3 regions of the Ruegeria sp. CDSC085 genome follow, and region 2 is predicted to be linked to each of the others. Evidence: riboswitches for the same ligand, from Rfam matches in the RefSeq annotation. Region 2 holds a riboswitch; each other region holds the start of a gene.
What was found. Region 2 has a riboswitch for cobalamin ahead of AC2FJB_RS21290 (DUF4198 domain-containing protein). Riboswitches for the same ligand answer to the same signal wherever they lie in the genome.
Positions count from the first base shown of each region.

Region 1: another riboswitch for cobalamin. It lies ahead of AC2FJB_RS19240 (DUF1636 family protein); the one in region 2 lies ahead of AC2FJB_RS21290 (DUF4198 domain-containing protein).
Region 3: another riboswitch for cobalamin. It lies ahead of AC2FJB_RS19670 (hypothetical protein); the one in region 2 lies ahead of AC2FJB_RS21290 (DUF4198 domain-containing protein).

Region 1 covers NZ_JBXWNR010000018.1:58,339-68,517, forward strand. Annotated here, with positions in the region: gene AC2FJB_RS19205 (cobalt-precorrin-6A reductase) at 1-303, shown strand, start outside; gene cobJ (precorrin-3B C(17)-methyltransferase) at 294-1,058, opposite strand; gene AC2FJB_RS19215 (precorrin-2 C(20)-methyltransferase) at 1,055-1,783, opposite strand; gene AC2FJB_RS19220 (precorrin-8X methylmutase) at 1,780-2,409, opposite strand; gene AC2FJB_RS19225 (ferredoxin-like domain-containing protein) at 2,409-3,530, opposite strand; gene cobN (cobaltochelatase subunit CobN) at 3,527-6,820, opposite strand; gene cobW (cobalamin biosynthesis protein CobW) at 6,826-7,881, opposite strand; gene AC2FJB_RS19240 (DUF1636 family protein) at 7,883-8,257, opposite strand; cobalamin riboswitch at 8,350-8,556, opposite strand; gene AC2FJB_RS19245 (SLC13 family permease) at 8,783-10,179, opposite strand, start outside.
Region 2 covers NZ_JBXWNR010000026.1:7,930-18,108, forward strand. Annotated here, with positions in the region: gene AC2FJB_RS21255 (hypothetical protein) at 1-2,168, shown strand, start outside; gene AC2FJB_RS21260 (hypothetical protein) at 2,161-3,159, shown strand; gene AC2FJB_RS21265 (hypothetical protein) at 3,236-3,448, shown strand; gene AC2FJB_RS21270 (energy-coupling factor ABC transporter ATP-binding protein) at 3,553-4,203, opposite strand; gene cbiQ (cobalt ECF transporter T component CbiQ) at 4,200-4,979, opposite strand; gene AC2FJB_RS21280 (NikL family nickel/cobalt ECF transporter subunit) at 4,979-5,554, opposite strand; gene cbiM (cobalt transporter CbiM) at 5,551-6,162, opposite strand; gene AC2FJB_RS21290 (DUF4198 domain-containing protein) at 6,169-6,954, opposite strand; cobalamin riboswitch at 7,087-7,285, opposite strand; gene AC2FJB_RS21295 (ROK family transcriptional regulator) at 7,412-8,536, opposite strand; gene AC2FJB_RS21300 (sugar ABC transporter substrate-binding protein) at 8,791-9,810, shown strand; gene AC2FJB_RS21305 (ABC transporter permease) at 9,919-10,179, shown strand, end outside.
Region 3 covers NZ_JBXWNR010000020.1:8,096-18,274, forward strand. Annotated here, with positions in the region: gene AC2FJB_RS19660 (DNA polymerase III subunit gamma/tau) at 424-2,187, opposite strand; gene AC2FJB_RS19665 (protein-tyrosine phosphatase family protein) at 2,359-2,871, shown strand; gene AC2FJB_RS19670 (hypothetical protein) at 2,863-3,270, opposite strand; cobalamin riboswitch at 3,362-3,582, opposite strand; gene AC2FJB_RS19675 (alpha/beta hydrolase family protein) at 3,653-4,573, shown strand; gene rsgA (ribosome small subunit-dependent GTPase A) at 4,613-5,638, opposite strand; RNA gene ffs (signal recognition particle sRNA small type) at 5,797-5,895, opposite strand; gene AC2FJB_RS19690 (bifunctional 2',3'-cyclic-nucleotide 2'-phosphodiesterase/3'-nucleotidase) at 5,935-7,803, opposite strand; gene nudC (NAD(+) diphosphatase) at 7,986-8,969, shown strand; gene AC2FJB_RS19700 (SRPBCC family protein) at 9,007-9,474, shown strand; gene AC2FJB_RS19705 (chloramphenicol phosphotransferase CPT family protein) at 9,524-10,066, shown strand; gene AC2FJB_RS19710 (prephenate dehydratase) at 10,071-10,179, opposite strand, start outside.

The DNA of each region.
Region 1 (10,179 bases), on a different contig from region 2:
ACCCAGCCTCAACACAGTTACCTGCTGCGCCTTGTGGATGAGCCCGACACTTTGCCCTTGCCGAACGCAGAGGTGGTCATCGCCCGAGGGCCGTTTGCCGAAGCTGACGACCGGGCGCTGATGCAGCACCATGGGACGCAGCTGGTCGTGTCCAAGAACGCAGGCGGCTCGGGGGCGCGCGCCAAGCTGGATGCGGCGCGGGCGCTGGGCCTGCCCGTGCTGATGATCGATCGCCCGGTTCTGCCGAAGCGGACCGAGTTTTCGCAGGCCGGACAGGTTCTGGACTGGCTGTTTCATCCCTGATCCTCATCAGGGGTGAAGCGAGGAGTGTAAATGATGGGTGCTCCATCGCGCTCGATGACACGCGTGCGGGATGAACCCACGATCACCACGGTCTGCATATCAGCCATGTCGGGCGTGGCTTCGGCCAGTGTCGACATACGCATCTCTTCATCTGTCCGCGATACGGCGCGGGCGAACAGGATCACACGCTCGGGCTCACACTCGTCGCGCAGGACTTCCAGCGTCTTTACAAAGCCTTCCGGGCGGGACTTCGAGCGTGGATTGTAAAAGGCCATCGAGAAATCCGCCTGTGCAGCAAGACGCAGGCGTTTTTCGATCAATGACCATGGTTTGAGATTGTCGCTGAGGTTGATGGCGCAGAAGTCATGCCCCATTGGGGCGCCCGCGCGCGCGGATGCAGCCAACATCGCCGTGATCCCCGGCAGCACATCGATCTGAAGGTCGCGCCATTCTGCGGGGCCGTTTTCCAGCGCTTCGAAAACGGCCGCCGCCATGGCAAACACGCCGGGATCACCCGAGGATACAACGACCACGCGTTTGCCTTCTGCGGCCATTTGCAGCGCGTGTCGCGAACGGTCTATTTCGACCCGGTTGTCACTGGAATGCAGTGTCAGGCCGGGGCGCTCGGAAATACGCGCCACATAAGGAATATAGCCCACAACATCGGTGGCTTCGGCCAGTGCGGCCGTTACTTCTGGCGTAACAAGCGCCTCGTCACCCGGCCCAAGACCGGCAATCTTGACCCAGCCGCTCATGGTCGCCGCCCCTGACCGTGCACGACGATGATCGAGAAATACGGGGTGATCTTCTCGCCGGCTTCAGACAGCTTAGTCACCGTCTGGTTTGGCATCTGCGCATATTCCACGATCCATGCCCGGTCATACAGGCCAGCGGTCTTCAGAGCGCGTTTCACCTTGTCGATGTTGCGCCCGATTTTCATCACGACCAATGCATCGGTTTTAGCCATGCGTTCAGCCAGCGTGTCCTCGGGCAGGGTGCCAACCAGCACGGTCAGAACATCATCACCCCAGGTGATCGGGTCTCCTGTCGCAGTCCAGGCTCCGGACATGCCCGTTATTGCGGGTACAACTTCAACCGGCGCGTCTTCGCGCAGACGACTGTAAAGATGCATGAACGAGCCATAGAAGAACGGATCACCCTCGCACAGAACAACCACGTCCTCACCCTGTTCGGACAGGGCCCTGAGATGCTTGGTGCAGTCTTCGTAGAACGCAGCCAGCAATTCGTTATAGCGCGGATCTGTCACCGGGATCTCGGTGGTCACGGGATACTCCATAGGGAACTCGATCGCACCTTCGGGGATCATCCCGTTGACGATCTTGCGTGCCTGGCCGCTGCGACCGGGTTTGCGGAAGAACGCCACATGTTTTGCATTGCGCAGCAGGCGATCCGCCCGGACGCTCATCAAATCCGGGTCGCCGGGGCCAAGGCCCACACCGTATATGGTGCCCATCTTCATTCTGCCCGGCTTGCGATGGCGTTGACGGCCGCCACTGTGATGGCGCTGCCGCCCAGACGGCCTTTGACAATGCAGGACGGCACCGGTTGGGCTTCCCAAAGCGCATCCTTGGATTCCACCGCACCGACAAAGCCTACCGGGCAGCCGATGATCGCGGCAGGGCGCGGGCAATCCGGGTCTTCCAGCATGTTCAGCAAATGAAAAAGCGCGGTGGGCGCATTGCCGATGGCGACCAGCGCGCCCTCCAGATGCGGCCGCCACAGCTCCAGCGCAGCGGCGGAACGGGTGTTGCTCATCTCGGCGGCCAGCGGGCGTACGCGTTCATCGTGCAGGGTGCAGATCACCCCGTTATCGGCGGGCAGGCGGAAGCGGGTGACGCCTTCGCTGACCATGCGCGCATCACACAGGATCGGTGCACCGTTTTCCAATGCAGTACGGGCCGTTTGCACGAAGCCGGGTGAGAAATGCACGAACTCTTCCAGCCCGACCATACCCGCGGCGTGAATCATCCGAACGGCAACCTGCTCTTCATCGGCATAAAACCGGTCCAGATCAGCCTCGGACCGGATGGTGGCAAAGCTTTCCTTGTAGATCGCTGCGCCATCGGTTTCGTATGTATAGGGCATCAGGTGAAGTCCATGGTCATGAGTGTTTGGGGGTCAAGCCCGCGCTGGCAGGGCTCATCCCCCGCGCGGCCCTGTTTGACAAGATCAAATCGTCCGTTATCGCCTACCAATGTGATGTCAGCGGGGCCCATGCGGGCGCATCCCTTGCTACAGCCTGAAACATGGAGACGTCCGGAAACACGCGAAGCCAATGCGCGGGCGACGTCGCGCGTCTCTGCCTGTGCCTGCGGGCAGAACGGTGCGCCGGGGCAGGCGTCGGTGGTCATCAACGGATCGGTTCCATCTTCGACAAACGCCGAGGCAGGTATCGCCGCCCCGCCTTCCAGCAGGATCAGCCGCCACGGTGTGACGCGCAGGGCGCAAGCACCGCTGTCCTCGATCAGATCATACAGCTTGCGCGCAGGCAGCGACCCAAAAGCCGCGCCGTACAGAGCACCCAGTTCACAGGGGCCGGGTTGAAGCTTTGCGCCAACAGAACCGGGCGCACACCCTTGCCATTCCTGCGGCAGGGCGTCGATGACACGCGCCATGCGGCGTGTCTCGGGTGTGTAGGTTTTGGAAAACCACATTGCCAGCGCGATCACGTGGTCAATGGCGTCGGTCTCGGTCACGCTCCGCCCGGTTTCGCACCCGTCAGCGCGCAGGATCAGGCCGTCTGCAACGGTTTCCAGACGAATATCCGCCGAATCCGACGCCAGCAGACGTTCGGGGCCTGTGTCGATTGCAAAGCCGAATTTTGCAGGCAGCGCCGGCAGGTCTGCAAGCCGGCCAATCAGTTCATGGGTCAACCGAGCGGTCAAATCGCCCGCCTGATAGAGCGGTGTAACCAGAATATTGCGGCGTATTTCGATGCCGGGTTCCGCATCCAGCAGGTTCAGCGCGGCAAGCTCTTTGAGCAGAGACTGGTGGTCTTCCTCGTCGACGCCCCGCATTTGCAGATTGGCGCGATTGGTCAAATCGATCGAGCCGTTGCCAAAGCGGTCCGCCAGATCGCACAGTCCCAGAGCCTGATCGGCGTCCAGACGCGCCAGCCGGGGCCTGACCCTGACGACCAGACCGTCACCGGACATCATCGGACGATGGGCGCCGGGGCACCAGCCCTGAACAATTGGTGCACTCATCTCAATTCCTCCAAATCGGCCCGGATGGAATTCCGGCGCGTGTTCCAAAGCCCGGCCTCCAGCAGCGCGCGGAACCGGTCCTGCATGGCCTGACGAGCTTTGGGATTGGCCTCTTGCAGGAACGCGTCCACCTCTGCGTTGCCCAGCGTGGCATCGTGGTAGAGGTCAAATAGATGTGGTGCGACCGTGCCGGACAAATGCGCGAATGAGGCCATATGATCCAGCGTCGCTGCGATTTCAGCGGCTCCGCGGAAACCATGGCGTTGCATCCCGGCGATCCAGCCGGGATTGGCGGCGCGGGCATGGACGACACGGCTGATTTCTTCAGGCAAGGTGCGGGCACGAGGATTTTCCGGATTTGTGTTGTCCAGATGGTACAGCTGCGCGGTTCCGCCGGCGATCTTCTTGGCGGCGGCAAAACCCGCCTCGTGTGTGGCATAATCGTTGGCCAGAAGAAGATCGGTTTCGGTCAGGTCCTGCAAGTGGACAAAGCTGTCCGCATTTGCAACGCGTTGGGTGATACCGTCCTTGTCCTGCGATATGTGTTCGCCTTCCAATGCAAAAGAGCTGGCCTCAAGCCACGCTTCACCTGCCTGTGCACGGGCCTCGTCGGTATACACCTCGGAGAGTTCGGTCATGTTGACGCCATAGCTTCCGGGCGCAGGTCCATAGACCCGCGCCACCGGCTCCTGCCCGGCATAGGGGTTCCAGTCCGCCGCCTCATCACGCGCGGCCAATGCGCGAACCGCTTGGCCAAACAAAGCGGACAGCGTCGGGAAAACATCCCGAAACAGGCCCGACACCCGCAAGGTCACGTCCAGGCGCGGGCGGCTCAGGTCAGTGATCGGCAGAACCTCGATGCCGGAAACCCGCTCGGACCCTTTGTCCCATACGGGTTTGACGCCCAGCAGGTGCAAGGCCATGGCAAATTCCTCGCCCGCCGTGCGCATGGTGGCTGACCCCCACAGATCGACGATCAGCCCCTTTGGGTAATCGCCTTCTACCTGAAGATGGCGTCGCACCAGTTCCTCGGCCAGTTTCACACCCTGCGCATAGGCCGCACGGGTCGGAACCGACCGCGGGTCAGTGGTGTAAAGGTTCCGCCCGGTGGGCAGAACATCTGACCGACCACGATAGGGTGAACCCGAAGGCCCGGCATCGATCCGTTTGCCCCCGAGCGCTTTGATCAGCGCGTCGCGTTCAGCGTGGGCCGACGGGGCCGGATCGAAATTGCCCGTCACCTCGGGCACGCGCCCGAAGATGTGCAGCCCGTCGCCAAACTGGCTTTCCTTGATGTCACAGACAAAGCGGTCGATACGTGTGATCGCTTCGGCGGTGCAGGTTGCCTGATCAAGGCCGAGATCGCTTTCCAAGCCAATGGCCTGCGCTTCATCACGGATGTCTTCCTGCAAGCGGTCACGGCGTTTGGGGTCAAGCCCGTCGGCGTTCGAAAACTCATCCAGCAGCGATTCAAGCCGCACCATCCGATCCGGCGTGCCGCTTTCCTTCATCGGGGGCGGGATGTGGCCCAGCGTGACCGCTCCAATCCGGCGCTTGGCTTGCGCGGCTTCACCGGGATCGTTGACGATAAAGGGATAAATCACCGGCAGATCGCGGATCAGCGCCTCGGGCCAGCAATGAGCAGACAAAGCGACCGATTTTCCGGGCAACCATTCCAGCGTTCCATGTGCCCCGATGTGGATCAGCGCGTTCACGCCCAACCCTTTGCGCAGCCACAAATAGAAGGCGACATAGCTGTGGCGCGGGGTGCGCGAGAGGTCATGATAGTCGTCATCACGCAGCTCGGGCGTGCCGCGTTCGGGTTGCAGCGCGACCAGCGCCTTACCGCGTCGCAGTGCGGTGAAATGGAAGACCCCATCGGCACAGGCCGGATCATCTTCGGGCGCGCCCCATGCGGTGTGCAGATCGGTGCGCAGGGTCTCGGGCAAATCCGCAAGCGCATCCAGATAATCCTCGAGCGCCCACGAAATCCGTGCGTCCAGAAGAGTGTCGGCAATCGGCTCGCCAGTCGCGATGTTATAGCCTTCTTCGCGAAGATCGGACAGCATCGCTTGGGCCGAGGCCAGCGCGTCAAGGCCAACCGCATGGGCCATCTGCCAGTCTTTGCCGGGATAAGTGGACAGGACCAGCGCGGGAATCTGATCTGCCTTGGGTTTGTCGTTCAGTGCAAGCCAGCCCGAGACACGGTCGATGATCGCTTCGATCCGGTCCGGTTCGGGCCGATGTGCAAAGCGCGCGTATTCCAGATAAGGATCGCGTTTGCCGGGTTCCTTGAAAGACGCGACTCCCGCCGAGATCCGCCCATCCACCTCGGGCAGTACCACATGCATGGCCAGATCGGCGGGGGACAGCCCGCGTTCTGCTTCGGCCCACGCTTTGCGGCGCGAGGTGGCGAGAGTGACCTGAAACACAGGCACATCTGCTGCGTCCAGAGGCGATGTTCCCGACGCACCTTTGCCCGAGAAGGCAGTGGCATTGACAATTGCCGATGGTTTCAGCGCAAAAACCTGTTCCCGCAACCAGTCGGCGGCCACAGGCGCCTTGAGCGACGGGGCAAACAGGCCCATCGCCTCGAATCCACGGGCCCGCAGGCTGCGGATCAGGGTGGCGATCGGGGCGGTGTCTGCTGAGGTCAGGTAAGCGCGGTAGAAGGTGACGAGGATGCGTTTAGCGTTATCTTCGAACGCGGTTTCCACCGGGATTACGCCGCGATCCGGACACCACGCGCCACATTCGGGCAAGGTCTTGGCGCCCATCACCGGACCGGCATAAAGCCCTGCCGCCAGAGCCATCTGTGCCAGTGCGGCCTGTGCCGCGACCTCGCCGCCGGTATCGCACAGATGCGCCAGCCGCCGCAGGGTCGAGACGGGCAAGGTGGAATAGTCATCCAACCGCGTATCCTCGCGCCCGTCCGCTGGGAGGACGGCCAGAGCGATGCCTTTGGCCTGCGCCAGTGCCAGAACCTGCTGCAGGCCGTAGGACCAGTAGGGCACGCCACCGATCAGACGGATCAGAATGCCCTTGGCGCCCTCGAGCGTCTGCTCGACATAGGTGTCAACGGACAGCGGGTGTTTCAAAGCTGTCAGATTGGCCAGCCGCAGGGTCGGCATTCGCCCATCCGGTCCGCCACCACGATGCCAGCCCGCCGCGAAAGCACCCAGGTCGCTGTCCGAGAAAGACAGCACTACCAGTTCTGCCGGGCTCTGGCCCAGATCGGTCGGGGTCTCGGTTTCCTCGAGTCCGTGGCTTTCGCGGAAGACGACGTGCATGGATCTTACTCGGCAGCCTCACGCACACCCACGAGGATATCGCGGATTTCCGCCTCTTTGATATCGTCATGCTCGGCGATGACGACCAGACGCGAACGGCGTTCTTCGCCGGGTTCCCACGGACGGTCATACTGGTGACGTACCCGCGCACCCACGGCTTGTACCAACAGACGCATGGGCTTTCCCTGAACGGCGGCATACCCTTTGACCCGCAGGATGTTCAGCTCATTGGCTAGGCGTTCGATTTTGGCCACCAGTTGGGCCGGATCGGCTTGCTCGGGCAACTCGACGATGATGCTTTCGAAATCGTCATGCTCGTGATCATGGTGGCCGTCGTGATGCGAAGGGCGGGCGTCGATGTCATCCTCGGCGGCGGCTTCCAAACCCAACACAACGCGAACGTCCACCGCACCTTCGGCCACTTCGACCACGGGCAGGGGACGCGGCGCCTCGGCGGCGATGATCTCGCGTGCTTTTGCCACGCCTTCAGGGCCGGCGAGGTCGGGCTTGGTCAGCAGGATGATGTCGGCGCAGGAGATCTGATCCTCGAACACCTCGGACAGGGGCGTTTCGTGATCGATCGAGTCATCGGCCATGCGCTGGGCATCCACCGCTTCGACATTGGGCGCGAAGCGACCGGCGGCTACAGCCTCGGCATCGGCCAGGGCGATCACGCCGTCCACGGTGATTTTCGAGCGGATGTCGGGCCAGTCAAACGCCTTCAGCAATGGTTTGGGAAGCGCCAGTCCCGAGGTTTCGATAAGAATGTGATCCGGGCGCGGTTCCAGAGCCATCAGGGCCTCGATGGTGGGAATGAAATCATCTGCCACGGTGCAGCAGATGCAGCCATTGGCCAGTTCCATGATGTTTTCCGCCGGGCAATCGGGAATGGCGCAGGATTTCAGGATGTCGCCATCGACGCCTACATCGCCGAACTCGTTGACCACGACAGCAAGGCGCTTGCCCTGCGGGTTCTGCATCAGGTGACGCACCAACGTGGTCTTGCCCGAGCCCAGAAAGCCGGTGATCACTGTAACGGGGAGTTTTTCGAGGTTCGACATGTCAGGCTCCAATCGGGGGAATGCGCGAGGCACAGTTTTTTCGGAAATGTTCGGGGCGTTCGCGCCATTTCACCAAACCATCTTCAGTGGCCAGATACTTGGTCGCACCGTCGACAATGACGTCGACATGATCTGTTTCGCTCAGGTTTTCATAGACGAAGGTCCAGCGGCCCGGCCCGCCGCGCAATACGATCGAACAACCTTGATCGCAGTTTGACAAGCATTCTACGGCTTTCAGGGTGACACCGTCGGGCAGGTCAGCCTGTTCCAGGGCCTTGTGCAACAAAGCGCCCGGGCGTTGCGCGTCATCTTCGACAGGCAGGCCGCGACGGCAGGTGGTACAGACCAGCAACTCGACTGGTGTGGTCTCGGTCATGTCTCTCATCCCCCCAAATCCTCTTCGCGGGGGACGGGGTTTCATGCGGGCCACGATTGGTCACGGACCCGACACCGGAACACCCCGCCCGGTTTCAACTTCGGTTGTTGGCAGGTCTCCCGGCTTGCGGATGCCAGAGGAGGGCCTCTGTCGGATGTCCCGCCTTCCCGGCCTTTGGGCCAGTGGCATTGGGCATCCTCTCCGTTCACGGTCGCGGGGGCGGCTGCGTTTGGCGGCATGACCGTTGACGCATTCCCTTTTCATCGGCTGTCACCGACACCAACGAAAGGGACATGCGGCACCGCTGGCCTGCTTGTCAAGCGAGTCGCGCGTAACAATGATGCGGAGGAGTAGAAAGCGACCTGTGGGCGTCGATGGGCGGCATGTCGTCCGGGGTTCAGCCTGAGATGGGCCCGGCGACGAACGGTATCTCTACAAGGGTCGTACACTGTGTTGAGCTGATGCCTCGACAGAACCTGTCCCGATGATGGGAAAAGACCGCCGAACACCCCGGATCCTCTCGCGCTAATAGATGACGTTGATCATGAGCAGCGAAACGACCAGAAACAGCACAGTCATGATCCCGCCGGAACGCACGAAATCCATCACCTTGTATCCTGCCGGACCCATAATCAATGCGTTTACCTGATGGGTTGGGATGATGAAGCTGTTCGATGTGGAAATGGCGACGGTCAGTGCAAAAACCGATGGATTCCCACCAGCCGCTATCGCAATCGATATCGCCAAAGGCACCAGCAGGACAGTGGCCCCGACATTTGACATGACCAGAGAAAAAGCAGTCGCCAGAACAGCGATTCCGGTTTGCAGCGACCAGAGCGGCCAGCCGTCCAGAATTATCATGATCTGCTGGGCGATCCACGCAGCCGTGCCTGTGTTCTGTACAGCTTGTCCCAAAGGTATGAGGCAGGCGAGCAGGAATACGGTGTTCCACCCGACCGCGCGGTATGCCTCATCCACGCTGAGCACACGGGTCAACATCATGCCTACCGCTCCGGTAAGAAGGCAGAGCGAAAGCCGGACGTCCGTGAACAGGATCAATGACAGCGAAATGGCGAAAAATGCCAGGGCCCAGCCGACTTTTTGCGGCCTCAGTTCGTCCTGGGGGAAGTCCGTTGTCACAACGACGAAGTCCGGGTCGCGCTTGATCCGCATCAGGTTGTCCCATCTGGTATGCGCCACGAGCATGTCACCGGCCTGAAACTTTTCGAGCCCGATCTGAGTGGATTCGTGATCCTCGGTCTCGACATGGCTCAGCGTCTCTTCGCCGCGGTGAATGGCCAGCAGCGACATGCCATAGGTCTTGCGGAACAAAAGCTCGCGGGGGCATTTGCCGATCAGCTTGCTGTCTGGCGTGACGACCACCTCGGCCACGCCTGCATTGGTGGGGGCGAACTCTTCGACAAAAATGTCCAAATCCGGAAGAACGGTAAGCCCGTATTTCTTGGCGAACGTCTCGACCTCCCAACGGCGGCCGACGATGGCCAGCCGACACGGGGCCGCAATTTCGGCTGTCAAAACCTGAACCATCGAGGTTTTGCCGCGATAGAAGGTGGAAATGATGTACAGGTGGTTTTCGTGGTTGATGTCGGCCAGAATCTCTCCGACCAAGGGGCTGTCCTCGGGCACTACGACTTCGAACACGTCGGCTTTGAGGCCATAGACCCTTTGCAGGTATTCCTTTGTCCCTTGTCCGGTGCCCGTATTGTCAGGCCCTTCAGCCACGGGCAAAACCCAGCGTCCCAACAGCAAAAAGTAACCAATTCCCGTCAGAATCAGAACTGCACCGATCGGTGTGACCGAGAACAGGCTGAAGGGCTCCATTTTCTGAGAGGCCGGCAAACTGTCATTTGCCGTCAAGATCAGATCGTTCAGCAGGATAAGTGGAGACGACCCGACCATCG
Region 2 (10,179 bases):
AAAGAAACTCTGCCCGAACAAGTGTGCGAACCGCAACGGCAAGTGATCGGCGGACGGCAACAACAAAGTTCGTGGCCAACCGCAACCATTGTCATGCAATGACGATGCAATGGTTCGAAGTTCTGCGCGACTTTTCCCTGGAAACGCGGATCGAAGGGGTGCAATTGGTGGTCTTCGTTCCAATGCAACTCATCCGCTTTCGCCGCCTGGGGCAAGGCGATCAATTGCCGGGCAATGTCAACCGGTCCGGGTTGCTGCACCGATACAAAGTGATCCTGCGCCACGCAGACGTTTTCCGCCGCGTGTTCCGAAACCGTCGCAGATTCCGCACCGCGCTCAAACTGCTGGAAGAGTTTTATGCCGACAAGGACGCATCTCCGCAAAATGCTCCGGGTGTCGCGCAGGACATCGTCAGTTTTGAGGCTCAGGGCACTTTTATGCCTAACGATGACATTTCCGCCGTGATCTTCACTCAGGATGGCGACCGCGTCGGGCCGGTGCCTCTGACCGGATCGCCGATTGACATCGACAACCTGCATGACTTGCCTGCCGAGACACGTGAAAACTTGCTGGTTCGGCTGGCTGACGCGCGCCGCGATCCAACGAAGCGGCGGACTTATACCGGATCCGTGGCTTTGCCCCGCTCGGTCGAACGTTCGGACATCGCCCGCGTCGAGTTGCGCAGGCGGACGGGCTCTTTTGCCTACTCATTCTATACCGGCCCCGACCCGATCAACATCTTCAACATTTGGGAGCATATCTCGAACCTAGAAGATGCCGATGATCTGGATCGCGCCACGCGCAACATCAACCGGAGTCTTCACACGACGATTTCGGGTTCGGATTTCGACGATCTGGTCGGCGCGCCAATGATCAGCGAGTTTGAGGCGCGCATGAACGAAGACGCACAGACCATCGTTGACGACAACACATTCCAGGCATTGCCTGCAACCCTACCCTATTCCGTACAGGAAGTGCCGGACGTGCTGTCGCGTCGTGATCTACGGCGGATCGAAGAAATGTATCAACATATCGTGGCCGACACCGTTCGCTATTCCCGCGTGATCTGGGCCAGTATGACGGATGAAGAACGCGCCATCCTGCTGGAACGTTTCACGATTGGCGTGCCGGATGGCGGGTTGGATGACGCTTCAAGCGAGATATCACTGCTCAGCACAGTCCAAAACAAGGTGTTGGGCTTCTACGGCAATGCGATGATCATGCCATTCTCGATCCCGCCCGATCTGGCCGACAGAATGGAGATGCGGACCGGCGACATTCAGGACAGTCTGTTAGCCTTCCATAGGGAAGACTTCCGACCACCGCGCCGCACGATCTCACTGCCGACCAGAGGCCTGTTGGGCGAGGCAGTACTGGGCCGCTGCAATTCCTGCGAGATGATCGACCATCGCCGCTTTTGGAACTGGCAGGACAGCCCGACGCCACCTCCGGTTGGTGACGCGCCGGTCTTACCCGCGGACAGCGATGCAATCTTTGGCACCCGTGCGCCATCAGACCTGCCGGCCAATCAACCTTCGAACACGCTCACCATCGCAGGTGGGGACATTGGCACAGGCCAGGCCGTGCCCACTTCGCAACTGGCCGAAATCCTCAAGGCCGCGCCTGATCTCGCGCGGGCGGGAACCGATCTGACAGGTCTGAAGGAGTTGCAGGCGCAACTGGCACTGGAAACACAATCAGTCGCCGCCGGTCGGGACAAGGCCATAGACACAGCGACGGATCTGACCAAAGAGCTTGTCGGCAAGGCCACTGAGCTTGCGGGCAAGGGCCAGGAGATCGCTGCGGCCCGCAAAGAGGAAGAAGCCAAGAAACAAGCTGCCGAAAAGAAAAAGTCAGCTGACAACAATGCCGCAAAGATCAAGGGGTTTGAAGATATCGCCAAGAACGCCTCGGGTGTTTCTGCGCTGATCGGCGGGCAACCGGACGGCAACCAAGCGGCCTTTACGCAAAACCTGTTCAAGGATTTCCCCGGCGGTGCTGCCGCTCTGGCGAATCCCTCCAACACGTTGCTTCTGGCCAAGCTCTTTGGGGCCTTTACCAAAGCGAATACAGATGCGGATGACGGCAGCGCAACCAAGGCCGGCAGCCAGTCCGTTCTGGATTTCCTCAATGGCCTGAGCGCCCCTGCGGAGGACGACGATGAGTGACACCAGCACAAATGCAACCCCCGAACCCGGTATTGATGAAAGCCTTGCCGAGGCCATCATCAATATTCTCGAAACCACCAACTCTCCGGCAATACAGCGCGCCCGAGAGGTGATAGCCCACAGGCTGGCCATCGCAGGAGACGTTGCCCCATCCCGCATCCCAGCGCCGCGCAATATCACCGAGATCGGCGGCTACTTAAATCTGCTGAGCGAATATGGAGAGGCCGAACAGCGCTCGCGCATGATCGCGGCCGCTCTGGGCATAGCAGGGCCGCAGATTTCGCTGCCACAGCCCGGTGCCGTTCCACCGTTGTCCTTTGTCACACGTGACGGCGCCCGACCTGCGGGGCCACAACAACCCAGCTTCCCGTTGACCTATACGATCCGCAGCGACTTTGTTCCGGCCTTTGACAATGCTGTGCAGGAAATCACGATCCGTGGTGGCGCGGTTCCGATTTTGACACCCGTCAGGATTCTGCCTGCTGCGGGGTCTGCGCCCGCAACAGACGGCTCTGCGCAGTTGGCTCTGATCGGCCGAACATTCAGCCTGGCACCAACTGCGGCTTTACACGCCGTGGCAACCGATCCCCTGTCGCTAAGCCGCCCGACTGCTGGTGGCGGTTTCGAGGTTTTGGTTCGGGTCATCGACGCCACCGCTCCGATCGCCGGAACCATCGCGGCGGCAGACTGGACGAGTTGGGAATGCGATGCCGCAGCCTGTTCCGAGGTCGACAGCAATGATGCGCGCTTTGCGCTCACGCCACTACTGAACGCCGCCGGGTGGCACCAGACAGCTGATCCCGGCAATCCGACCAGCCTGTCGAATCCCGGAACCTGGGCAGAATGGCGCAATATCACCGGGCTTGTGCCGGGCGTCACGCGGTTTGCGGACGAGCTGCAACTGCTTTATTCCGCTGAAATGCTCATTACCTCACCGGTCTTCAATCAACTGGACAATGTCTGGACAGGAAACGAATTTGCCGCACCATAGCGCGGCTGCTTGAAACGCATGAAAGTGATTTGGCAAGACTCCCTTCAAGGGGTTTAATGCAATCAGGAGGTCAGCCATGCAAAACCCGGAGCGTTTCGAGAAGTTCTATTTCGCCAAAGTCGGCATGGGCGAAGCCTGTGGCTGCGCCGAGCGGGTAATCGACGTGTTCGAATTCAATCGCAAAGGCGGTGCGCAATCCAAACAACCTGTGAAACAGGACAGGCGCAGACGCGGATCTTTTCGGGCATGGGCTGTCAGATATGGGCTGATGAGCCGAAAGCGGACATAATCCAGGCCTGACGACGCACAGGGTTCGCTTTCGGCTTCATGGCTTGGCTCAGGCGGCGTGATAGCATTTCTGAAACCACTGTATCTGGTTGCCACGAGAACAGGTCAGGCCGGCACCAGCTTCCCGTCGCGAAGGTCCAGTGCATCCGGTGCCAGTTCCGTGCGGAACGCCGGCGAATGACTGACCAGCAGAATCGCCTGTGGCAACGCTCGCAAGATTTCCAGCAAGCGCGCTTCGTTTTTCGTATCCAGCGCATTCGTCGGTTCGTCCAGCAACAGAACTTCGGGATCCATCGCCAGAACTGTCGCCAGTGTCACCAGCCGTTTTTCGCCGCCTGACAATTTGTGCGTGATGCGGTTCTTTAAGTGCATCAAGTCCAGATCACCAAGCACTTTATCGACAATGGCAAGCGCTTCGTCGCGTGTCTTGCCCAGATTGAGCGGCCCAAAGGCGATGTCTTCGGCGACGGTCGGACAGAACAGTTGATCGTCCGCATCCTGAAATACAAGCCCCACCCGGCGGCGCACTTCGTGGAAATCCGCCTCCTCCACGCGTTGCTGACCAAAAACGGTGACGGTGCCAGAACTCGGGCGCTGCAACCCAAGTATGATGCGCAGGAGCGTCGATTTTCCCGCACCGTTCGGACCAGTCAGAGACAGGCGCTGCCCGGCATTCAGGCTCAGGCTTGCTCCGTCGAGGACGGGTGGCTGGCCGGGGTAGGAAAAACAGATGTCTTCTAGCGCGATCAGTGTCATACGAATTCCAGAATGATCAGACCCAGGCAGAGACCGCTGAATCCAGCAGCAAACACAATGTCTCTGCGGGTCAGGTTAAATTCCTGAATCAACGGCATACGCCCGGAAAACCCCCGGCACTTCATCGCGGCCAGAATGCGTTCCGATCTTTCGATCGCACGCACCAGCATCATGCCCACCAGGTAACCAAAGCTGCGATATGTGTGCCAGTTGGTCGCTGGCCGAAAACCGCGCACCTTCATGGCGGCGCGCAAGCGCAGATACTCTTCCCGCAACACCTCGATATACCGAATTGTAAACATCAGAAGGTAAACCAGCTTTTCAGGGCAACGCAGACGATGCAAGGCGTGACCCAGAGTGACCGGCTCCATCGTGCCAACCAACACCAGCAGGGACAGGATCACGGCATTGGCGGTCAAAGAAATCTGGACCGCTTTCCAGAAGCCTTGCCAGCTTGCCGGGCACCCCCAAAGCGTGAACATCAGGTCTCCGGGCATGGAAAAGGGCAGCAGGATCAGCATAAACAGGATGAATCCATCCATCATGGCCATTCGCTTCAACGTCTTTCGCCACGGCAAGCGTGAAATCATCAAAAGCGAAAGAGACACGGTCAACGCCGCGCAAAGCGCAATGAGGGCTGACAGCGCCACGGTCACGACTGCAAAAGCAACTGCCATGACGATCCGCATCCGAGGGTCCAGCAGGTTGATCAGACCTTCAGGCCCGTCACCGGCTTCGGCCAGTGTTTTCTCTTGGTGCCCCAGGACGTGTGCCATCAGGCCGCCAGCTTGCGGCGCGCCGCCATGTAAAAGCCCAGACCGAACAGACCAACGATGTACCCGATCCCGCCAAGGATGGTTTGCAGGTCATTCTGTTCGCGATAGGCCGCGATCTCGCGCCTGAGCGGGCGCAACTCGTCACGAACGGCCTTTGCGATAATCTGTCGTTCCTCTTGGCCTAGTGAAGTCGCGGAACCGACAGTCTGGGCCATGGTCGCCGAAGTTGCGCTGTCCGCTTTTTCTGCGACAACACCCATAATCTGCGCGACGTCCTCTGCAGGCATAGTAATCTGGGCCACGTGCCCGGCGCCCAGGTCAGCAAAGAATGTATGCGCCACGGCTGAGTTCGGAGTGTAGATAAAAAACCCGTCTGCATCCGTCACCGTGCGACCCAGCTCTGCCCCATCCGGGCCAGTAACAATGACTTCGGTATCGCTTGCCATATCGCCGCTGGAAAAACCGATCTCACCCTCTATCGCATTACCGGACACAAAAACACCGGCTATGACTTTATGCGCCAGCGCAGGCAAAGGCGCACAGCACAAAGCCAGTGTGATAACCAGATGCTTCATGTGGTCGCTCCTCTGACAAACAGCTCGGGCTTGACTTTGCGCGCCAGCAAAACGGCGAACCCGGTCAAGATCGCTTCGATGGCCATGACAGGTATATGTGCAAAGAAAACAAGCTTGGCAGCGGGCAGGAACTCATCCCCCGACAGTGCCAGTGAAGTCGCGACCATGCCGGTCGTCGCCGCAATGGCAAATGCGCCGCCCAAGCCACCCCAGATCGCACCCTGCAAAGGCGTCCCACGCGCGATCAGACGACCAAACAACAATCCGGCCACCACCGCGGGCAAAGCGATATTGACGGTGTTGATCCCCAACACCGTCAATCCGCCAAAGCCGAAAAAGACCGCCTGCAGCAAAAGCCCGACGAACAAAGCCGGGAATGCGGCCCAGCCAAGCAGCAGTCCAGCCATGCCATTGAGGATCAAATGTACCGATGACGGACCAATGGGTACGTGGATCAACGATGCCACGAAGAAACTGGCTGACAACACTCCGGCAGTGGGGATGCGGTCAAGATCCAGTGACCTGAGGCCCATGGCAATCCCACCCGCAGCGGCGACGGCACCGCCGACCACGACCGGGTTGGAAAGGGCTCCGTCGACGATGTGCATTTGGGTTTACTCCAGATCCCAGGCGCGGATCCAGATGACCGCATCCTGACTAAGTTCTTTACCCTCATGTTCGGTCACTGGACCTGAACCTAGTGCTGCGAAACCCCAGTAACCGGCTTTTGGAACGCCAAACGAAAAGTACCCGTTGTCGTCCGATATGGCGACCACGGCACCACCCGGCATTGGTGACACCTTCGGTGTCGAAGCGGCCGAGCTTTCCATGCCAGGTTCGGCGGCCATGTACTCGATCTCGATCTCAGCACCTGCAACCGGCTGACCATCAGCCATCACACGGCCCGTGAAGGTCGAACCCGCGATGATGTTGGTCGGCTTGTTAAGCGGTATGATCTCGGTCAGCAGACCCACAGGGTTCATCCAGTCGGTCGGCAATGCGTTGCGGTTCAGGAACGCTTTGGTGAACTGCTGGATATAGATGTCTTCGGCTTCCTCATAATAAGGTTGAGGAACCGTCACCAGCACGTAATCGCCCGAACGTTTGACAGGAACACTGCCTTTGAATGCCGCCCCCTCGTTTTCTCCACCGGTGAAGCGGACAGGTTCCAGCGTACCAAGTAAATCAGTTTTTTTGCCGTTGTGGATCACATAGAATTCCTGCGGCTTTTCCATATCCATGACGTGACCGTTCTCGAACGGATGCCAGAAGATCAGCTTGACCGGCACATCGCCGGGTTTCTCGATCATGGTGTCGGTGGTGTATTCCAAAAGGAAATGCGCATTTGCCATGGCAGGAAGTGCCATCGCGGCAGCGGCTGCACTGAGCAGCTTTTTCATGAACAGTCGTCCTTGTCCCGTCGCGCCAATCCCGGTGCGAAATTCACTTTGACTGCGGGACATCCAACGCCAAATTGCCCTTTCAGGCATCCTGGTCCGACGCACATCCCGTCGCCGATGAGGAGCACCCCTTATGGGGGCACATGCCCGGCAGGTATCCTGACTTGCGGGTCAAAGCATCGGACTGGCCTTCCCGGGAAAACCCCAGTGGCGTTTCAGCCCTGCTCGCCGCTTACAGTTGCGGGTGCAGTTGCGGAATTGGGCCTGAGCCCGCACCGCATTCCCTATTGATTCCAGAGCGCGCCCCGGAACCGGACATGTCCAGCGGCTTGCCAGACAATCCCAGTCTCCGTCAACGATCAATTGTGATGGCCGTCGAAAAAGTTATGAACCTGGGAAGTCTGGTGTGGTTTGACGTGCTTCGGTAAGCATCAGTGGAAGAAGGGGAAATACACTTCTAGGCTTCTGAAAGATACCTTTCCGACAACGGCAAGCTTGCTGCGCCCAGCGAGCGCGCATCCGGGCCCACGGCCCCCGCCACCACCAAAGGGCGCTCAAGACCGGTCAGGTTAACCTCGGACAGTTTGTTTTCGACCAATTCAACCAAATGCGCCTTGATGTCCGGCGGCATCCAGCCGTCAATCTTTACGCACTCAAAGTCGATTAGACTGCATGATGATACAATCGCATAGGCAATCCCGCTCGCGGTCTTATTCAACCAGTTCTCCAGTTGAGCTTTTGGCACATCCCAATGCTCGGTCGATTCCCATAAAGAATGCGAGGTTGCCCCTGCTGTCGTGATTGCACGCTCGAGCACATAAAGGCTGGCCACGTCAATCAGCGGCTTCACACCGCCAGCGTCATCAGGAACAGGCAAAGGACCGAGCGCGCCTGCGTTTCCCCGACCAGAAAAGATCGAGCCATTGAGGACCACCCCGCCGCCAATGAAGAAGCCGACGTAGAAATACAAAAAATCTCTTGGCCCGTCAGCCGGGCCAAAAACCAATTCCGCACCACAGGCCGCTGTCGCGTCATTTTGAAGGAAAACTGGCATATTGCAGCTGAGAGCCAGGTCCGCTTTTAAGTCCGACGCGCGCCACGGGTCCATTTTTTCCTGAGGAACCTGCAAAGCCTTCGCCCAGTCCCACAGGTAAAAGGGCATAGCTATTCCGAGCCCCGCGATCCTGCTTTTGGACTCAGGTGACATGGACGACATCACTTTCCCAAGACTCTCTCTGGAAAAATCCAAAGTGGCATTCGGCGTTGGATAGTCATAGGTTCGCCTCTCTCGTTGCCGCACGTTTCCGACAAAGTCAGTCAAAACCAGTTCGGTACTGCGGCGCCCGACTTTAAGCCCAAAGAAGAACGCACCATCCGGATTGAGGCGCATGGGAACAGAAGGCTGCCCGACTTTCCCGCGAACCGGTTCACCGCGCAGAAGCAACCCATCCTTTTCCAATAGACGCATAATGACGGAAACCGTTTGTGCCGACAGTCCCGTCATGCGCGCGATTTCGGACTTCGCAAGGGCCTGATGGCGCCGGACAAGAGATAACACAAGGCGTTCGTTTCGGGCCCGCATGCCGCTTTGGTTCGTTCCGCGCACCTCTGACCCGTGCGAGCCAATCGAGTTTGTCTGAGATGAATATTCAGGCACGACCACCCCTTTCTTGCTTGAGAATGAGAAAGCCGACCCGCCCTGTCAATAATAAATAAGAGTGAGTTATTTATTGACTCAATATTTGATTCTTGTGATGGTTTCTCATGGGATCAGGTTATTTTTGCCTGATCGCTCTCGTGCCCTCATGGGCATTAGAAAAACTGGGAGGATTATCGATGAAACTTGCAAGACTTGCGGGCGCGACAGCGCTGGCAGCTGCTGCCATGGCTGGCAGTGCAATGGCGGAAGGTGAAACTGTTTGCCTGATCACCAAAACGGACACCAACCCGTTCTTTGTCAAAATGAAGGAGGGCGCGACAGCGAAGGCGGAAGAGCTGGGAATGACGCTGAAAGCCTTTGCGGGCAAGGTCGACGGTGACCATGAAACGCAGGTGCAAGCCATTGAGACCTGCATTCTGGACGGCGCCAAAGGCATTCTGCTGACGGCCTCGGACACATCATCCATCGTTCCGGCTGTGAAGCAGGCGCGGGATGCAGGGGTTCTGGTAATCGCTCTGGATACGCCGCTGGAACCCATTGACTCGGCTGACGCAACGTTCGCCACGGACAATTTCCTTGCCGGGCTGTTGATTGGACAATGGGCCAAAGCCACGCTGGGCGACGCCGCCAACGACGCCAAAATCGCGACACTGGATCTTGCCGTCAGCCAGCCGACAGTGGATGTGCTGCGCAATCAGGGCTTCCTTCAGGGCTTCGGTGTTGATCTGGCAGACCCGAACGTGATCGGCGATGAAGATGACCCCCGTCTGGTCGGGAGTGATGTCACTGCCGGCAACGAAGAAGGAGGTCGCCGCGCGATGGAAAACCTACTGGCCAAGGATCCGACGATCAACGTTGTTCACACCATCAACGAACCTGCGGCGGCAGGCGCTTATGAAGCGCTCAAAGCCATCGGACGTGAAAATGACGTACTCATCGTTTCCGTGGACGGAGGCTGCCCGGGCGTCCAAAACGTTGCTGATGGTGTTATCGGCGCAACGTCGCAGCAATACCCGCTGTTGATGGCATCACTGGGGGTTGAGGCCGTCAAGAAATGGGCGGACGAAGGTGTAAAACCTGAAAACACACCCGGTAAGGATTTCTTTGACACCGGCGTGGCGCTTGTAACGGACAAGGCCGCTGGTGGCGTCGAGTCAATCTCGGTCAAAGAAGGCATGGACCTCTGCTGGGGTTGACCTGATCACCCGGAGGGCCGCAGAGGGCGGCCTTCCGCTTTTCAAGCCACCCATTCGCCCGAAAACTTGCTAGAGTCGTCAGTGACCTGACGCTTTGGGGGAACCTTTATGTCCGATACTTCACGACGATCAGACGACTTCGAAGCCGCTGCAAAAGGCAGCCCGGAACAGATTGCCGAATTTGACGATCACCACCGCGGGTTTGTCGGAACGGTTCAGCATTTTCTGCATGTGAACCCCTCTCTGGTGCCGTTGATCGTTCTTGTGGCTGCCATCGTCATTTTCGGTGTCTTGTTGGGCTCCAAGTTTTTCTCGCCATTTGCGCTGACCCTGATCCTGCAGCAGGTTCAGATTGTCGGGATCGTGGCT
Region 3 (10,179 bases), on a different contig from region 2:
CGTGTGCCGCAACATATCACAACAAATTTGCCTGCAAATCCAGCAAGCGCAGATCGTCCTTTGAGCAAAGGCTGTCTTTTGTTTTCTAGGTCAGTTCGGAAATCTGAAATTCAAAGTCGTGTGCCGCCGCCACGGCTCTTCTATTCTCCAACGGCCAAACAGTTCGGCGATGCGAACATGGTATGTATCCGGGATTGATTGTTTGGGAAACAGCAACGCTGAGTGGGTTTCGAACGCCTGCCGAGTGTCAGGATACAAGGTATCACCTGCAACTTCGCGCAGGTCGATGTCGTGAACAATCAATTCGAAAATTGGATGCAGTGGTGACGCTCGCATGAAATCCCTCGCTCACGTTGTGGAACGGTGTAATCACGGGAAGAGTCGATGAGTATCACTTGTGACACGAGATGACGGGTTGCAAGGTCAGTCTTCCTCGAACGGGTCCCACTCGTCTTCAACTTCGGGAAGAGCTTCGGTCTCGACCTTGGCGGCGCGTTGTTCCGGCGTCTCGATATTGGTGATTCTCGCCTTGGGGAATTGCGCCAGCACAGCCTGAACCAAAAGGTGTTGTTCAGCCTCGGATTTCAGTGCCAGCTCGGCCTCGTCCCGTACTTCCCCAATTGTGGGTGCATCCCCATCCGAGACAATCGAGACCGCCCACCGGTTTCCTGTCCAGCGTTGCAAGGCAGAGCCCAGCCGTGGAGCCAGATCCGCCGGTGCTTGAGCGGCGGGTGTGAATTCGATTCGTCCGGGCTGATAGGACACGAGGCGCACGCCGTTTTCCACCTCAACCAGCAACTTCACGTCGCGATTGGTTCGGATCAGTTCGACCACGTGGTCGAAGGTCGGGTACCGCGCAAGGGCCGTTTGAGCATCCTGCGCCAGAGCTGCAACCGGCGCACCACCGGCACCGCGAGGGGGCGACGCGTAGGCAGGCGGATGGGCCGCGCCAGCTTGCGTTGGAACCGCACCCTGTCTGGCTATGGGCACGCCGCCGTTGGGCCCGCCCTGCGGCGGTGGCGGGTTATCCTGCAATCGCTTGATCAGCTCTTCGGGGCTGGGCAAATCAGCCACATGAGTCAGGCGGATAACGGCCATTTCAGCGGCCATCATCGCGTTGGGGGCAGCGGAGACTTCCTCGAGCGCCTTCAGCAGCATTTGCCACATCCGGGTCAGGACCCGCATCGGCAGAGCCTCGGCCATGAGTTGGCCCCGGGTCCGTTCGTCCGGAGAAACTGTCGGGTCCTGGGCCGCGTCAGGTGTGATCTTTACGACGGACACCCAGTGCGTGATCTCGGCCAGGTCGCGCAGCACCGCCAGCGGGTCCGCGCCTTCGGCGTATTGCCCGCTCAACTCGGTAAGTGCGCCCGCGGCGTCGCCGTGCAGGATCATATCCATAAGGTCCAGAACGCGGCCACGGTCCGCCAGTCCAAGCATTGCACGGACCTGATCGGCGGTCGTCTCGCCAGCCCCGTGCGATATCGCCTGATCCAGCAACGAGGTCGCGTCCCGGGCCGATCCTTCCGCTGCTCGGGTGATCAGTGCCAGCGCGTCTTCGGCAATCTGGGCGCTTTCCGCTTCGGCGATCTTGCTCAGAAGGCCAATCATGTCTTCGGGTTCAATCCGGCGCAGGTCGAAGCGCTGGCATCGGGACAGTACTGTGACAGGCACTTTGCGGATTTCAGTGGTCGCGAAGATGAACTTCACGTGCGCGGGCGGTTCTTCCAGCGTCTTGAGCAGCGCGTTGAAAGCACTGGTCGAGAGCATGTGAACCTCGTCGATGATATAAATCTTGTAACGTGCGCTGGCGGCGCGATAGCGCACGCTGTCGATGATCTCGCGGATATCGTTGACGCCTGTGCGGCTGGCGGCGTCCATCTCCATCACGTCGACATGGCGACCTTCCATGATGGCGACACAGTGTTCGCACTGACCGCAGGGCTCGGTTGTGGGGCCACCGGTTCCGTCCGGACCGATGCAATTCATGCCCTTGGCGATGATCCTCGCGGTCGTGGTTTTGCCGGTGCCGCGAATGCCGGTCATGATGAAGGCCTGCGCGATCCGATCGGCCGCGAACGCGTTTTTCAGGGTGCGCACCATGGCATCCTGACCCACCAGATCGGCAAAGGTTTCCGGGCGGTATTTGCGGGCGAGAACCTGATAGGCGGGGCTGGAGCTGTCTGTCATGTCTTCTCGTTGGGATTCGGTGCTTGGGCACAGCGTAGTGGCCACCGCTGCCCGCGTCCACAGCGTGGTGTCATGATTTTTGATTTAGAAACGAGTCGCTTTCGCACTAAACTGCGTTAGCAAATTTAATGACTCATTGTTGTAAAGAGTTCTTTGGGGAGGACACGTTTCATGTCGCAGCTGGTGATCTACGCCCTGCAAGTCGGAGGCGGAACGCTTGCACTGACCTCGATGCCCGGACGTGGCGGGGATTATTTCAGCGATCTGGATACGATCGCAGCCTGGCAGCCGGGGCTTGTTGTATCGATGACAACGGATGTCGAGATGCTTCAGGATGGCGCGAAGGATTTCGGCAGCGACATTCAAAGCCGCGCCAGCCGATGGGTTCACCTTCCGATCGAAGATTTCGGAGCGCCGACACAGGCGATTCAGGACGCGTGGCCGTCTGTCAGCGCCGCAGCCCGGCACGCGCTGTCAGGTGGAGGTCGCGTTTTGGTGCACTGCCGTGGGGGCTGTGGCAGGTCAGGTATGGTTGTTCTGCGGCTGATGGTCGAATGCGGCGAACGCGCGGACACAGCGCTGGAACGATTGCGGGCGGTACGTCCTTGCGCTGTCGAAACGGATGCGCAACTGGCCTGGGCCTCTCGGCGTGCCCAGGCACGGGTCAGTCTGGAATCAGATTGACATCTGCGCGGGCCCGCAAACGGGTTTTCGAGGCCGGATCGTGGAAACCTGGATCATCGCGCAGGGTGGGTTTTTTACGACGCCGGATGGCATCGCACTGAACGTGTTTCCGAAGATCAAGTCGGCATAGCCGTTCAGGGGCTCAATTGCGGCTTCGGGCTGCGTCCCGCAAAAGATACGAATGCTCTCTGATCGCGCGCGGAAAATTGCATGGCATCCTTCGGCGCAATGCGACAGCTCACTGCTGCCCTCAACCTCCAAATCGTCACTTGTGGCCAAGGTCGCCTGCGTCACGGCTTCGGATATCGAGCGCGCCAGCCGCGCCAAAGCGGGGCAGGTTTTGCCCGTCCGCTGACATACTGTTGCACTGTATTCACGCGTTTTTGTCTTCCAGATCATCCTGCGCCCTCCGCGCGTGGCGGACAGGATATTTGGGACAGGTGGGACAGCGTGATGCCGTCAGGACCTGCCCGGACACCCCGCCCGAGTTTCGGTTTCGTTTCCGATGGCAGGTCTCCTGACTTGCGGGTCATTGCTTTGCCGACCTTCCCGGCCATTGGGCCAGTGGTGTTTTGGCATCGCTTACCGCTTACAGTTGCGGGGGCAGTCGCGGATTTGGTTGTTGCCTGTATGACCAGACATTACCGCACCGTGTTCCCTTTTCATCCCGACCCTTTGTGGAGGCCGGAAACCATCACACAACCGCTAGCGTTTGAGCACGCACCGAGTCAAGCCGATCTTTTGACCGGACGCTTGGTCATGCTGGATACGATGTTGGTTCATGCATAGTGTCGAGGGTGTTGAGGTTCGGAAGCCGGATTTACCAAGCGAAAAGCCAGAGATCATGTTGGATACAGAGCAAACGGTATTGACCGAGGAGTTTCGGTTTCCGTCCGGGCAGAAAACGCTGTCCGCCCGATTGTATAGCCCGGTAACTTCGCCCGAAATCGTCGTCGTGCTGAACAGTGCAACGGGTGTGCCGCGTGATTATTACCGCCATTTCGCACGATGGCTTGCCGCTGAGAAGGGCATGGCCTGCCTGACCTATGACTATAGGGATTATGGGTATTCTTTAACGGGCCGCCTGAAAGATTCGCGTGCGACCATGGCGGATTGGGCCTTGATCGACATGCCCGCGGCACGGGCGGAAATGCGTCGGCGATTCCCGAATGCGAAACACTGGACCATCGGCCATTCCGTCGGCGCGATGTTGGGGCCAGTACAACCGGATATCGATCTGATTGACCGGATGATCTGTGTGTGTTCGGGGCTTGTGACCCTAAGCGACCATCCGTGGCCCTATCGGGGTTTGGCAGGGTTGTTCTGGTACGGCCATGCCCCGCTTTTGGCCCGAGCACTTGGCTACCTTCCCGGAAAGGCGATCGGGTTTGGCTCGGACCTGCCGGCATCGGTCTATTGGCAGTGGCGCAAATGGTGTACAGCGCCGTTAAGCTATGTACCTGAAATCGGGCGTGACTTACCTGCGGCGCACTGGGAGGAAACTGGAGTGCCCGTGGATTTGTTTGCATTCGAGGACGACCAGATGGTGCCGCCGGAAGCGGTTTGGCGGCTTGCGGATCTTTACGGCCCCGATGCCAACCGTCACCTGCTGAGCCCCGCCGATTTCGGGTTGCCTGAGGTTGGTCATATCGGAGCATTTGCCCGGCGCAACGCAGCGGTTTGGCCGCGACTGATCGCTTGACCAGACGCGGCGCAGGACGGGCCGGGCACCGTCCAACGATCACCGGTTGCGAAGTTTCTTTTCCTTCATGACGCCACGGACCATCTTACCGAACGCTTTGTCCCGCGCGCGGGACTGTGCGACTGTTTCAGAGTTGCGCCGATCTTCGCGCCGAAGCTTGCGCCACCGGTCCAGTCTCACCGGATCAAGCGTGCCGTGACTGATCGCCTTTTGCACGGCACATCCGGGCTCGGAGTTGTGCTGGCAATCCGCAAAACGGCAGTCCCGGCTCAACTCGGCAAGGTCCGAGAAAACTTCGTCGATCCCGTCCTGAGCGTCCAGCAGGCGCAACGCGCGCATTCCGGGTGTATCGATCAACCAGCCGCCGTTGCGCATCCGGTGCAGTGCGCGTGCGGTCGTTGTGTGCCGGCCCCGCGCGTCATCCTCGCGAATGCCCGAGGTGGTGAGATCCTGACCGGTCATGGAATTGGCAAGTGTCGTCTTGCCAACGCCCGACGAGCCAACCAGCGCTCCGGTTTGGCTTTTGGAGCACCAGGACAGAACCTTTTCAACTTCTGCAGGGTCCAGCGCGTTGATCGCCAGAACCGTCAAGAACGGGTCCAGTGATTGCACCTGCCCCGAGAAACTATCAGGGTCCTCTGATTTGTCGGCCTTTGTCAGAACAACGACCGGGTAACACCCGGCCTGATGCGCAAGCGCCAGATATCGTTCCAGCCGGGGCAGGTTGAAATCGGCATTGCACGAGCTGACGATGAACAGCACATCGACATTGGCTGCGATCAGTTGCGTCGCGGCACCTGTACCGGCGGCGCGTCGGTGCAGCAGGCTGCGCCGGTCGAGCAAGTGGCGCACGCGTTTGTCGTCGTCGGTGAGAACCCAATCGCCAACGGCATAGCTGCCGGTTGACTGATCGAGGGTCAGCAACGGGACTTCACCATACGGGTTCAGCCCGATCAGGCGGTCCCGATGAACGGAAGTGATGCGAAAAGGTGTGCAGGAAGGATAAGCCGCGTGTTGCGCAGCAAAGTGAGAGGACCATCCCAGGTCCGAAAGTGTAATAAACATTGGTCTGCCTGTCGTCAGAAACAGTACTCCCGACGGATGGCGATCGCTCATCCCCGGGTCATGTGTTCAGGCAGTCAGTTGATACCGTGAGGTCAGAACCGTGCTGCCCGAAGGGTCTTTTCTACAATCATAAAGCCCTCCTGCGGCTAAGGTTCGAAAAGTGAGAGGTTGGACATCGACCCAAGCGGGGCTCGTTGTGGCTGCTTCCTTCCGGACCTGACCAGGTTGGCGAGGCGCTCGCCCGCGCCAACCTCTCGACTCTGGATATAGGGAAGGCTTCGGCAAATGACAACCCGTCAGAGCGTCAGGCGAATGCGTGCAAAACCGTTTTCGTCAGGTTCCAGAATTTTGGGGGCGAACCTCTTCAATTCGCCGACATACTTCAAAGCACCGGGCCCTGTCCGAAGAATGGTCGTCATCCCTGATTTCGGCATCAGAGAGAACGGATAAGGCTGCCGGGCCAACGGGTCGGGTGGCAGGCGGTGCGTCATGTAGTCTCGCAAAATGTCCCGGATATCCAGCGGGGGCAGATTGATGGCCAGGGCCGATGATAGATACGGAAAATGTCCACCACCGCTTGCGCGGTAATTATCGAGAGCAATGACAAACACCTGATCCGGCCGCACGGCTTGGCCCGCGCAAGTCAGATGATGCACCCGCCTGTGACCGGGATGAATCCTTTGCCCCCCGACATCGTATCGCGGCGGTTGCGACGGGTCGATCTGATAGGACAAGCCAAAGATGATATCGAAATTGTACCCCGCCCGATCCCGGTCGAACAGTTCTGCCTCGGCATCGGGGAATTGTTGGTTGAATGCACTGGCTGACATCTCCAACCATTCCAGCAACTGCGTGCCTGTGATCTGGATCGCGCGCAACTCATTGGGGAAGACATGCAGATCCGCAACGTGCCGCAGACAGATTTCACCGGCCGGAACGTCCGTGTAATACCGAGGGCCAGAGCGCCCGCCGCATTTGGCTGGCGACACGGCTGACAACAGTGGCAGCTCTGCAAGCGCGGTGCCGTGTAAAAAGGGGCGCAACGCGGTTGCTTGTGCGGCGGCAACAAGCGTCAGTCCACGATCCGGTGCACAGAAACTGAAATAGCTGTGCAATGTGTCCGAGACGCGCGCAACGAGCGCGGCCATGTCCTGACGGGTCTGCTGATGTGCGGGTTCAACTAGTTGCGCGATTTCCAAGTCTTCGCCAATAGCGGTGCCGCCCACGGAAACCGGGCGCAATTCAGCGTGGCTGTCAACAACACGCAGCCCCGACTGGGCCTGTAGGGTAACGGCTAAATCAATTACTCCAAGATATGCGCCTGCCGAGCCGGGCATGACAACCGGCGTACCATGCACCAGCCCTTTCGCGTAATCCACATTCGGGGTTTGGGCGCTGGTGCGTGCGGGAAGGGTCAGGTGAGTGTGCCCGGCGACAACAGCGTCGATGCCCTCAATCGCGGCCAGGGGGATAACGGCATTCTCGGTGTCGGCCGCTGTGTCCGGGTTTCCAAGCCCGGAATGGGCGAGCGCCACGATCAGATCGCACCCTTTTTCGCGCAAGAAATTCGTCAGGGACCGTGCCGCGACAACAATGTCGTCCGCCACTACGGTTTCGTTCAGATTATGTTCTTCCCAACGTGTTGTTTGCGGTGGAAGAACCGAAAACACGCCAACGCGAATGGGTACGCCCTTGTTTCCTGCCGGTATGATGCGGTCAAGGATCGCAAAACGCTGCCATGATTGTATTTCTCCGGACCGATGAAGATTGCCGCACAGAACCGGGCACGGGGCTTGTGCAAGGGTCTTGTCCAATGATGGCAGCCCGAACCCGAAATCATGGTTGCCAAGACCAATCGCATCATAGTCCAGTGCCTTGAGTGCCTGCATCATCGGATGGCGAGTGTCGTTCCGAACGGCCCATTCGCCCATCGGTGTTCCCTGGAGCGAGTCCCCGTTGTCGAACATCAGCACCAGTGCGTCTGTGGCCTCGTGTCGGGCCTTGCGGATCAGGCTGGCGGTGCGAGTCAACCCAAGTGTTGGGTCTGGTGTGTCCGTGTAATAGTCAAAACCGGTCAGATGCATATGCAGGTCGGAGGTGGCAAGAATACGAATACGCCCACGGTTTTCCGTGGGTTGAACCTGCGTCGATGGGTTTTGCTTCACTTTTGTTGTTCTGCTTTTGAATGTGGTAATGGGCTAAAATCATCGAAACGCAATTTAGATGATTTTTCCGAGGCCGCCATGCGGCTTTTCGGCGGCGCGTCTCTGCGTTTTGCGCTTTGAATTGCCATTGCAACATGGCCTGAGACATGGCAGCCCTTGGCGCAAGACCAGAAGGAAATCCAATGAAAAACGCAGAGCAGGTGACTTTTGGCGGCTCGGGTCTGAATCGGGCAGCGCATCTTCGTGGGGATTCGGAGAAGCTGTCCGAGATGGCGCGCAGCCCTGCCGCGCGATGCATATTGCTGTGGCGAGGCAAACTTCTGGTAGTGGGTGAAGCGCTGGATCAGCTTGCCCTGACGGAGATGACCCACCCGCTGGTCAGAGATGGCCCTGGCGGAGTAATCGAAGCACCGTTTTTTCTTGGCCTGAGCGCAGAGGGCGCACCCTTGTTTGCGGCGGATATCTCGGCTTGGGCGGCAGAGGGGCTGGACCTGACCGGCTTGGGAGAGTTCGTGGACAGTTCCGAACAGCAGCACCCGGATTTGCCGGAAGGGCATGTCTTTGCCGAGCTTCGCCGGATCATGACACGATTGTCGCCCCGTGATGCCGAACTGGCCGCATCGGCCAAGGCGGTTATCGGTTGGCACGAAACACATCGCTTCTGTGCCCGCTGCGGCGCAGCCAGTGATGTGTCACAAGGTGCGTGGCAGCGCAGTTGTCCGTCTTGCGGTGGGCAGCATTTCCCGCGCACGGATCCGGTTGTGATCATGCTGATTACGCATGGGGACAGTGTGCTTATGGGACGATCTCCGGGGTGGCCCGAGGGGATGTTTTCCTTGCTGGCGGGATTTGTCGAACCCGGCGAAACGCTGGAAGCAGCGGTGCGCCGCGAAGTGATGGAAGAGGCAGGCGTACCTGTAGGTGCGGTGTCTTACCTGTCCAGCCAGCCCTGGCCGTTTCCGGCATCCCTGATGTTCGGATGCGCAGGCGAGGCCCTGTCGCGCGACATCGTGATCGATCCGGTCGAGATCGAAGAGGCAATGTGGGTCAGCAAATCCGAAATGATGCAGGCGTTTGCCGGCGAACATCCCCGGTTGTTGCCAGCTCGCAAGGGGGCTATCGCTCATTTTCTGCTTCAGAACTGGCTTGCGGATACGCTGGACTGAGGGAAAACTGGTGAAGCCATAAACAGCAAAGGTCACTATGCAGTTTTCAGCGCGGGAAGATATCGAAGCTCCTATCAATTCGGTGTTCGACATGGTGTCGGATTTCGAGAGGTTCGAGCGTATGGCGATGCGTCGTGGCATCGACGTGCGGCGCCTGGGCGCGGATGCAATGGTGACTGCTGGCGCCGAATGGAAAACGGAATTCAGGTTGCGTGGAAAGCCGCGTCAGATGTCGGTGGTGATGACGGACTATGACAAACCGTCGCAAATGCGGTTTGAAGCTGCCAGCAAGGGAATAACCGGCCTGACGACAGTAGATTTTCTGGCCCTATCCCCGCGCCGGACACGCCTGAGCGTTGAGATGTCCTTGGCCGCAAAATCCTTGCCCGCGCGGTTGCTGTTGCAATCCATGAAGCTTGGACAGTCAAAGTTCCGCAAGCAATTCCAGGTGCGGTTCAGCGAGTTTGCGCGTGAGTTGGAACTGCGCCACCTGCACGGGGCGTGAACGGCGTCCGCTGGGCTGAACGGGGCAAGGCTTGGGGAAGAAACCTAGGATGTCGCACATTATTTTTCTGCATGGCGCATCAAGCAGCGGAAAATCGACGATCGCACAGGCTTTGCAGCAGAAGATAGAGAAGCCGTTCTGGCATATCTCGATCGACCACTTGCGCGATTCTGGAGTTCTGCCGCTGGAGCGCTATCGCCGTGGTGAGTACGATTGGTCCGACGACAGATCAGCTGTCTTTGATGGGTTTCATCAATCGCTGGCTGCTTATGCGGCCTCGGGCAACAATCTGATTTTGGAACATATTCTGGATACGCCGGGGTGGGTCAAAGACTTGCACGACCTCTTCCGCCCGTTTGATGTTCTGTTCGTAGCTGTCCATTGCCCGGTTCCCGAGTTGAACGCGCGCGAACGATTGCGCGGCGACCGTCCGGTGGGAAGCGCCCAACGTGACCAATCCATGATCCACGCTGGCAGAGTTTACGATATCGAGATTGATTCGATGGACGGCATCGGGGCAAACGTGCAGACAATTCTTCAAGCATGGCGCAGTGATCTGCGCCAATCGGAATTCAGCCTGCCTTTCGAGTGACCTGTCAGCCGCGAGGATGGGCCGCAGGGTAGACGCCAAGAACCTCGACGTTGGTCGTGAAGTGTTCCAGCTCGTCCATGGCTAGTTGCACGTTACGGTCTTCGGGATGACCA